Puniceibacterium sp. IMCC21224: one gene and its partner. The protein of the gene in region 2 interacts with the protein of the main gene of each other region in a pairwise test. Links are inferred from orthologs where the notes say so. Each region holds a gene or a part of one and is shown on either strand. Other genes may lie near its edges.

Region 1 (3,216 bases), 2.7 Mb from region 2 along the record:
AGAATGCCCATCATCGGATCCGAGAACGAGAACACCGCCGTCGCTCCCGGTGCCACAGCGCCCAGGAACACAATGCCGATGATTGCGATGCGCAGGATATGCAGCGCCATCGGGTTTTCGGTCATAAAGCTCAGCGCGTTTTCGCCCAGATAGTAATTGTACATGATCGACGAGAACGAGAAGAGGAAGATCGCCAAAGTCAGGAAATATTGCGCCCAGGACCCCACGTGGCTGACCATGCTTTGTTGGGTCAGGGCCACGCCATCCACGCCTTCCGCGCCGGGAACATAGACATCCCCCAGCAGGATCACAAAAGCGGTGCACGAGCAGATGATGATCGTGTCGATAAAGACTGAAAAGCTCTGGGTGATGCCCTGACTGACCGGGTGTTTGACATAGGCTGTGGCGGCGACGTTCGGTGCCGATCCAAGGCCCGCCTCGTTTGAGAACAGGCCGCGGCGCAGGCCTTGGGCGATGGCAGCGCCCATGCCGCCGGCCACCGCCTCGCGGAAGCCAAAGGCGTTGGCGACGATGTCCCAGATCACGCCGGGCAGGCCGGTGATGTTGAGCAGGATGATCAGCAATGCCATCCCGATATAGCCAAGGGCCATGACCGGGATGATGATGTCCGCAGCCTTGGCAATCCGGTGAATGCCGCCGTAGACGATGAAACCGGTCGCGATGGCCAGCGCCGCGCCGGTGTAGATACGCGGGATCGACAGGGAATCGAGCGCGGCCCCCGCCACCGTGTTGCCCTGGAAGGCGTTGAACCCGATGGCAAAGGACGCGATCAGGCAGACCGCATAGATCACGGCAAGCCAGCGGTAATTTTCGCCCAGCCCGTGGATGATCGCGCGGGCGGGGCCGCCACGATAATCGCCCGCGGGTGAGGTGCGTTTGTAAAGCTGGGCCAGTGTCGCCTCGACCAGGGCCGAGCACATACCGATCAGCGCAATCGCCCACATCCAGAACACGGCACCGGGGCCACCTGCGGTGATCGCGACGGCGACGCCTGCGATGTTGCCGCCGCCGACACGGCCTCCGACCGACACAAACAGCGCCTCACGCGCGCTGATTTTGGTCGGGTCCGACGTTTCGTCATTGCCGGTCAAGACGCTGAACATCCGTTTGAAAAACCGGAACTGCACAAAGCCGCTGGCGACGGTAAAAAACACGCCAAGCACGACAAGAAAAGGCACGAGCGCCCACCCCCACGTCAGGTCGTTGATAATGTTGAAGATCGAGTCGAAGAATCCCATGTGGCTGTCCCTTCCTGATTGGATGCCGTGCGTCCGTGTCGATCACACCAGCCTATCAGCCAAAATGTGATTGTCGCGGCCAGTGGTATTAAAAATCGTCACAAAGGGAGGATTCGCGTAGAATACAGCCGGAATTCGGGCGATTTTTCCGCCTCTAGCAGTTGGGCGCGGGATGGATCACGGCGCAGCCTGGTAGGGCTGAGGGATGAGTCGGGTCGCTCGGTATGGTTGAGTCAGAGTGGTTTGCGGGCGTTCAGCGCAGCAGTGATGGTGCCGTCGTCCAGGTAGTCAAGCTCGCCTCCGATCGGCACACCCTGAGCGAGCGAACTAAGCGTCACGCGACCGTCGAGTTGATCGGCGATATAATGCGCGGTGGTCTGGCCATCGACCGTCGCGTTGAGAGCGAGGATAACTTCGGAGATTTCCTCGATTGCGATCCGGGTGACAAGGCGCGGGATGCGCAGATCGTCGGGCCCCACCGCATCCAGCGCCGACAGCGTGCCACCCAGAACGTGATAGCGCCCGCGAAAGGTGCCCGACCGTTCCATCGCCCACAGGTCGGCGACATCTTCGACCACGCAGAGAATACCATTGGCGCGTTTGGAATTGTCGCAGATCGCACAGATGTCCGACGTGCCGATATTGCCGCAGTTGAGGCATTCGCGCGCTGTGGTGGCAACCGTCTGCATCAGTTGCGCCAACGGCGACAGCAACTGGCCGCGTTTGCGGATCAGATGCAGCACCGCACGCCGCGCCGACCGTGGGCCAAGCCCCGGCAGGCGCGCCAGCAGGTCGATCAGCGCATCTATATCAGTGCGGTCGGACATCAGGTTCGACTGTCAGGGCGCTGGGGTTGGCTGCCCGGCACGGGAATCCCGCTTTGTCGGAACTGCTGCGGTTTTGCGGTCAAAACGGCAGCTTCATGTCCGCAGGCAGGCCCATCGATTCGGTCAGTCGGGACATTTCGCTCTGGGCGCGGTCTGCGGCCTTGGATTGCGCATCCTTGATCGCGGCGAGGATTAGATCCTCGACCACTTCCTTTTCGTCTTTGTTAAAGATCGAGGGGTCGATATCCAGCCCCTTCAGCTCGCCTTTGGCGGTGCAGGTCGCTGTGACCAGACCGGCACCGGATTCGCCCGTCACCATGATGGTCTGCATGTCTTCTTGCAGCTGCGCCATCTTGGTCTGCATTTCCTGCGCGGTTTTCATCATCTTGGCCATGTCACCAAGTCCGCCTAGTCCTTTGAGCATCGGAACCTCCTGAGTGGGATGCGTTTTGTCACAGATACGCGCCGCAGGGGGGCGTCACAAGGGCCGGGTGCGGACGGCGTGATGGATCAGTGCGCAGGCACGCGGGAATTTACGATTGCCACAGCCCATGGAGGCAAGGCGGCAACGGCTGTCCGAAAACGGGGCCGGGCGGGACAACATCACTCGTCCTCGAACGGGTCCCATTCATCCTCGACTTCGGGCAGGGCGTCGGCCTGCACCGCGATGGCCAGGGCTTCGGGTGTGCGCACTGCGCTGATCCGCGACTTGGGAAAGGCGGCAAGGGCGGCCTGCACCAGCGGATGCGCGGCGGCCTCGGCCTTGAGTGCCGTATCGGCGGCATTGCGGCGCTCGTCGATTGTCGCAGCGTCGCAGCCATTGACCAGCGTCACCGCCCAGCGGTTCCCGGTCCAGCGCTGAAGCGCGGTGCCCAGCCGTTGCGCCAGATCCGCCGATGCGCGGTCCGTCGGGGTGAATTCGATGCGCCCCGGCTGATAAGCGGCCAGCCGTATGTCGGTTTCAACATCGGCCAGAAGTTTGCCATCGCGGTTGCTGCGGATCAGTTCGACTACATGGTCAAAGCTGGGATACCGATCCAGTGCGGGATCAACCGCCAGCGCTTGCACCGCGTTGCCCCGTTGATCCCCGCCCTGACCACCCGACCCGGTCGTTCTGGCGACAGGCGCAA
Region 2 (3,091 bases):
CCTTGAGCAGGTAGTCACAGCCGGTGATCAGCGTCAGCGCTGCTGCGATCCACAATAGCACCAGACCGACATGCCCGGCCCAGACCATGCCCAGTTCTTTCCACCAGAGGCCGTGCAGGTCCTCGACCCGGCCGGCCATAATATCCGTGAACATCTGGGGATCCATGCCCCAGGCGGACATACCCAGATAATGTTCGAACACCCCTTGGGCAAACAGAACGGCAATCGCGATCATCTGCAACGTGGTCTTCCATTTGGCCAGCTTGGTCACCTTGAGCGTGCCCGCGGTGTCGCCCAGGTATTCGCGCAGACCCGAAACAAACACCTCGCGGAACAGGATGAAGGTGGCGGGCAGGACCAGCCAGGGCGACATTGAGGAATAGCCGACAATGACCATCAGCGCGATCACCACCATCGCCTTGTCTGCGATGGGATCGAGCATGGCACCGACTTTGGTTTGTTGACTCCAGGCGCGGGCAAGGTAGCCGTCGAACCAGTCGGTGATTGCCGCGCTGACAAACAGCGTCAGGGCGAACCAGTCGGCATAGGGGCGTTCAAAATACAGGAACATCACGGCAACCGCCGGGGCCGCAGCCAGGCGAAGCGCTGTCAGGATATTCGGAACCGTCCATGTCATGAGACGTACCTAGCGCGTATCGCAGGCACAGGGAAGATAGTGCAGAAGCGTAGCCCCAGCCAACGGCGTAAGGCGGCTGAAACCAGTTTTCGCGGTTTCACATGGCCGGTTTAGGCGCTAGTCCTGCGCCATGTGGCGAGCCCTTTTCCTTTGTAGCCTGATGCTGTCTGCCTGCGCGGCGGACGAGACCGTGTTTTCCTATGGCGCCGGTGAGCGAACCTGGGAGTTGCAGGCCGTCAATGGGGCGCCGTTTCCGGCCAAGGTTGCGCTGATGTTTCCACGGCCGGGCCGAATCGAAGGTCAGGGACCGTGCAACAGGTTTTCCGCTGCGCAGAGGGTGCCTTATCCGTGGTTCGAAGCCGGTCCGCTGATTGTCACCCGTCTTAGCTGCCCAGATCAGCAGGCCGAGGCGCAGTTTCTAGATCTGCTGTCGCGGATGGAGTTGGCCCGCGTCGATGGGGATCGCCTGATTCTGTCGGTCTGGGACGGGGACGAGCTGGTTTTTATCCTGCGGCCTGACGACTGATTCGGTCGACCAGCGCGGCGCGCGCGCTGGGCAGGGGCCGATCCCCCAGCGCGGATGCCAGACGGCTGTGCATGAAATGCCCGGTGGTGCTAAGCGCAGTTAGCACTTCGTCGTCCGGCCCCCTCCCCAGACCCAACATCACTGGCGGCAGCGGCAAAAGCCGGTCTGCCCATTCCCCCGCACCTGACGCTGACACCGCGCGGCCCGTTTTGGGCGAAACATAAATCAGTTGGTCGTTGCTGCCATTGGCGGCGCAGGCCGTCAAATCAAGGCCAAAGCCCATCTCGTCCAACAGAGCCATTTCCCACCTCAGATAGGCCAGTGGCCAGATATCCGGCTGCCCCAGCAGGTCGAGAAGAGCCTCGGTCCGGGTATAAAGGCGCGGATGCGCCTCGCGTTCGGGCAGGCAAAACGCCAGCAGGGCGGTCACGGCGTTCAGCCCGGCCAATGACAGACGGTCGCCCATGGCCTGCGCTGCGCGGCTGCGCTGGGGTTCGACCGTGAAGCTGCCGATGTGATCTTCGAGCCGGGCACGCCAGCTAAGGTCAAGTTGCGCACCGGGTTGCAGGATCGGTGCGATCCGGCGCGATGTGGCCCCCCGTAGCACACCCGCATGACGACCGCGCTGGGGTGTGAACACCTCTAGTATGGCTGAGGTTTCGCCATGCCTGCGGGTGCAAAGAAGTATACCGGTGTCGCGCCAATCCATAAGGTCAGAGTGTGTGGGATCGCCACCCAGCGCAAGGGGCAGAACGGGGCGCGTCTGATCGGCAGAAGATCAGTCAGACAGGCCGGGCTGGTCCAGTAAATGGCGTCCCTGCCGATCCTCAACCTCGATCACCCAAAGGTCGGGGTCGGTGCGGCGCTGGCGGGCGATGGTTTCGGCCATCTCAGCCTCGGGACCATGGGCCATCTCGACCCACTGGCGCCGATCCGACATCAAATCAAAGCTGCGGGAAAAGATCTGCGCCTGACCGTCCAGCGTATTGAGTGTGACCAGAACCGCGCCTGCCGTGTCATCGCCATGTGCCACCACAAAGGCAGGAATGTCGTACAGCGACAAGCGACGCATATAGGCCTGCACCCAAAAGCTGGCCGACAGCCGTGGTTCAGACATTGCCGTCCTTGAAGTTCAGGCCCATCTCCGAATACCGCTCGGATTCCTCGAGCCACTTTTCCCGTACCTTGACCTGAAGGAACAGGTGAACCTTGCGGCCTAGAAACTCTTCTAACTCGGCGCGGGAGGCTTGTGATACCGCCTTGATCGTCTCACCCCTGTGGCCTAGCAGGATGCCTTTGTGACCGTCGCGGGCAACGTAGATCACCTGGTCGATTCGGGCGGTACCGTCATCGCGTTCGGTCCAGTGATCGGTTTCAACGGTCAGTTGGTAGGGCAGTTCCTGATGCAGGCGCAGGGTCAGTTTCTCGCGCGTGATCTCGGCTGCGATCATCCGCATCGGCAGGTCGGCGATCTGGTCCTCGGGGTATAGCCAGTGCCCCTCGGGCAGCTCTGCTGCCAGCCATTGCTTGAGATCGTCAACGCCGTAGCCGCGTTCGGCCGAAATCATAAAGGTTTTGGCAAAGGGGTAGCCTTCGTTCATTTTCTGGCTGAGTTCCAGAAGGACCTCGGCCTTGACCTTGTCGATCTTGTTGATGGCGAGGGCGACGGGGCGACGCGCACCCAGATTGGAAAGCCCTTTGAGAATGCTTTCGACACCCTTTGAAATGCCGCGATGTGCCTCGATCAGCAGAACCACGATATCGGCATCGGCGGCCCCGGACCAGGCGGCGGCGACCATGGCGCGGTCAAGCCTGCGGCGCGGTGCAAAGAGGCCAGGGGTGTCAACCAGAACGATCTGGGTCTCATCCTCGATCGCGACGCCGCGAATGCGGGCGCGGGTGGTCTGGACCTTGTGAGTGACGATGCT

What was found.
Region 1: the proteins of recO (region 2) and recR interact in binary tests that used the Escherichia coli proteins (3 or more experiments, as listed by UniProt). The link is inferred for Puniceibacterium sp. IMCC21224 from one-to-one orthologs.

Annotation. Positions count from the first base shown.
Region 1 is NZ_LDPY01000001.1:3,433,346-3,436,561, reverse strand. Bases 290-3,182 are described here. They hold recR (recombination mediator RecR), read right to left. Parts: upstream 2,087-3,182; coding sequence 1,493-2,086; downstream 290-1,492. Other genes in these bases: IMCC21224_RS15980 (DNA polymerase III subunit gamma/tau), read right to left, coding at 2,690-3,182; IMCC21224_RS15985 (YbaB/EbfC family nucleoid-associated protein), read right to left, coding at 2,166-2,510; IMCC21224_RS15995 (sodium:alanine symporter family protein), read right to left, coding at 290-1,259. In the rest of the region: more of IMCC21224_RS15995, read right to left, coding at 1-289; more of IMCC21224_RS15980, read right to left, coding at 3,183-3,216. UniProt on the Escherichia coli protein: May play a role in DNA repair. It seems to be involved in an RecBC-independent recombinational process of DNA repair. It may act with RecF and RecO.
Region 2 is NZ_LDPY01000001.1:724,549-727,639, forward strand. The notes cover bases 7-2,774. They hold recO (DNA repair protein RecO), read right to left. Parts: upstream 1,873-2,774; coding sequence 1,141-1,872; downstream 7-1,140. Other genes in these bases: pgsA (CDP-diacylglycerol--glycerol-3-phosphate 3-phosphatidyltransferase), read right to left, coding at 7-637; IMCC21224_RS03275 (META domain-containing protein), read left to right, coding at 798-1,163; IMCC21224_RS03285 (DUF1491 family protein), read right to left, coding at 1,942-2,280; era (GTPase Era), read right to left, coding at 2,273-2,774. Also shown: more of pgsA, read right to left, coding at 1-6; more of era, read right to left, coding at 2,775-3,091. UniProt on the Escherichia coli protein: Involved in DNA repair and RecF pathway recombination.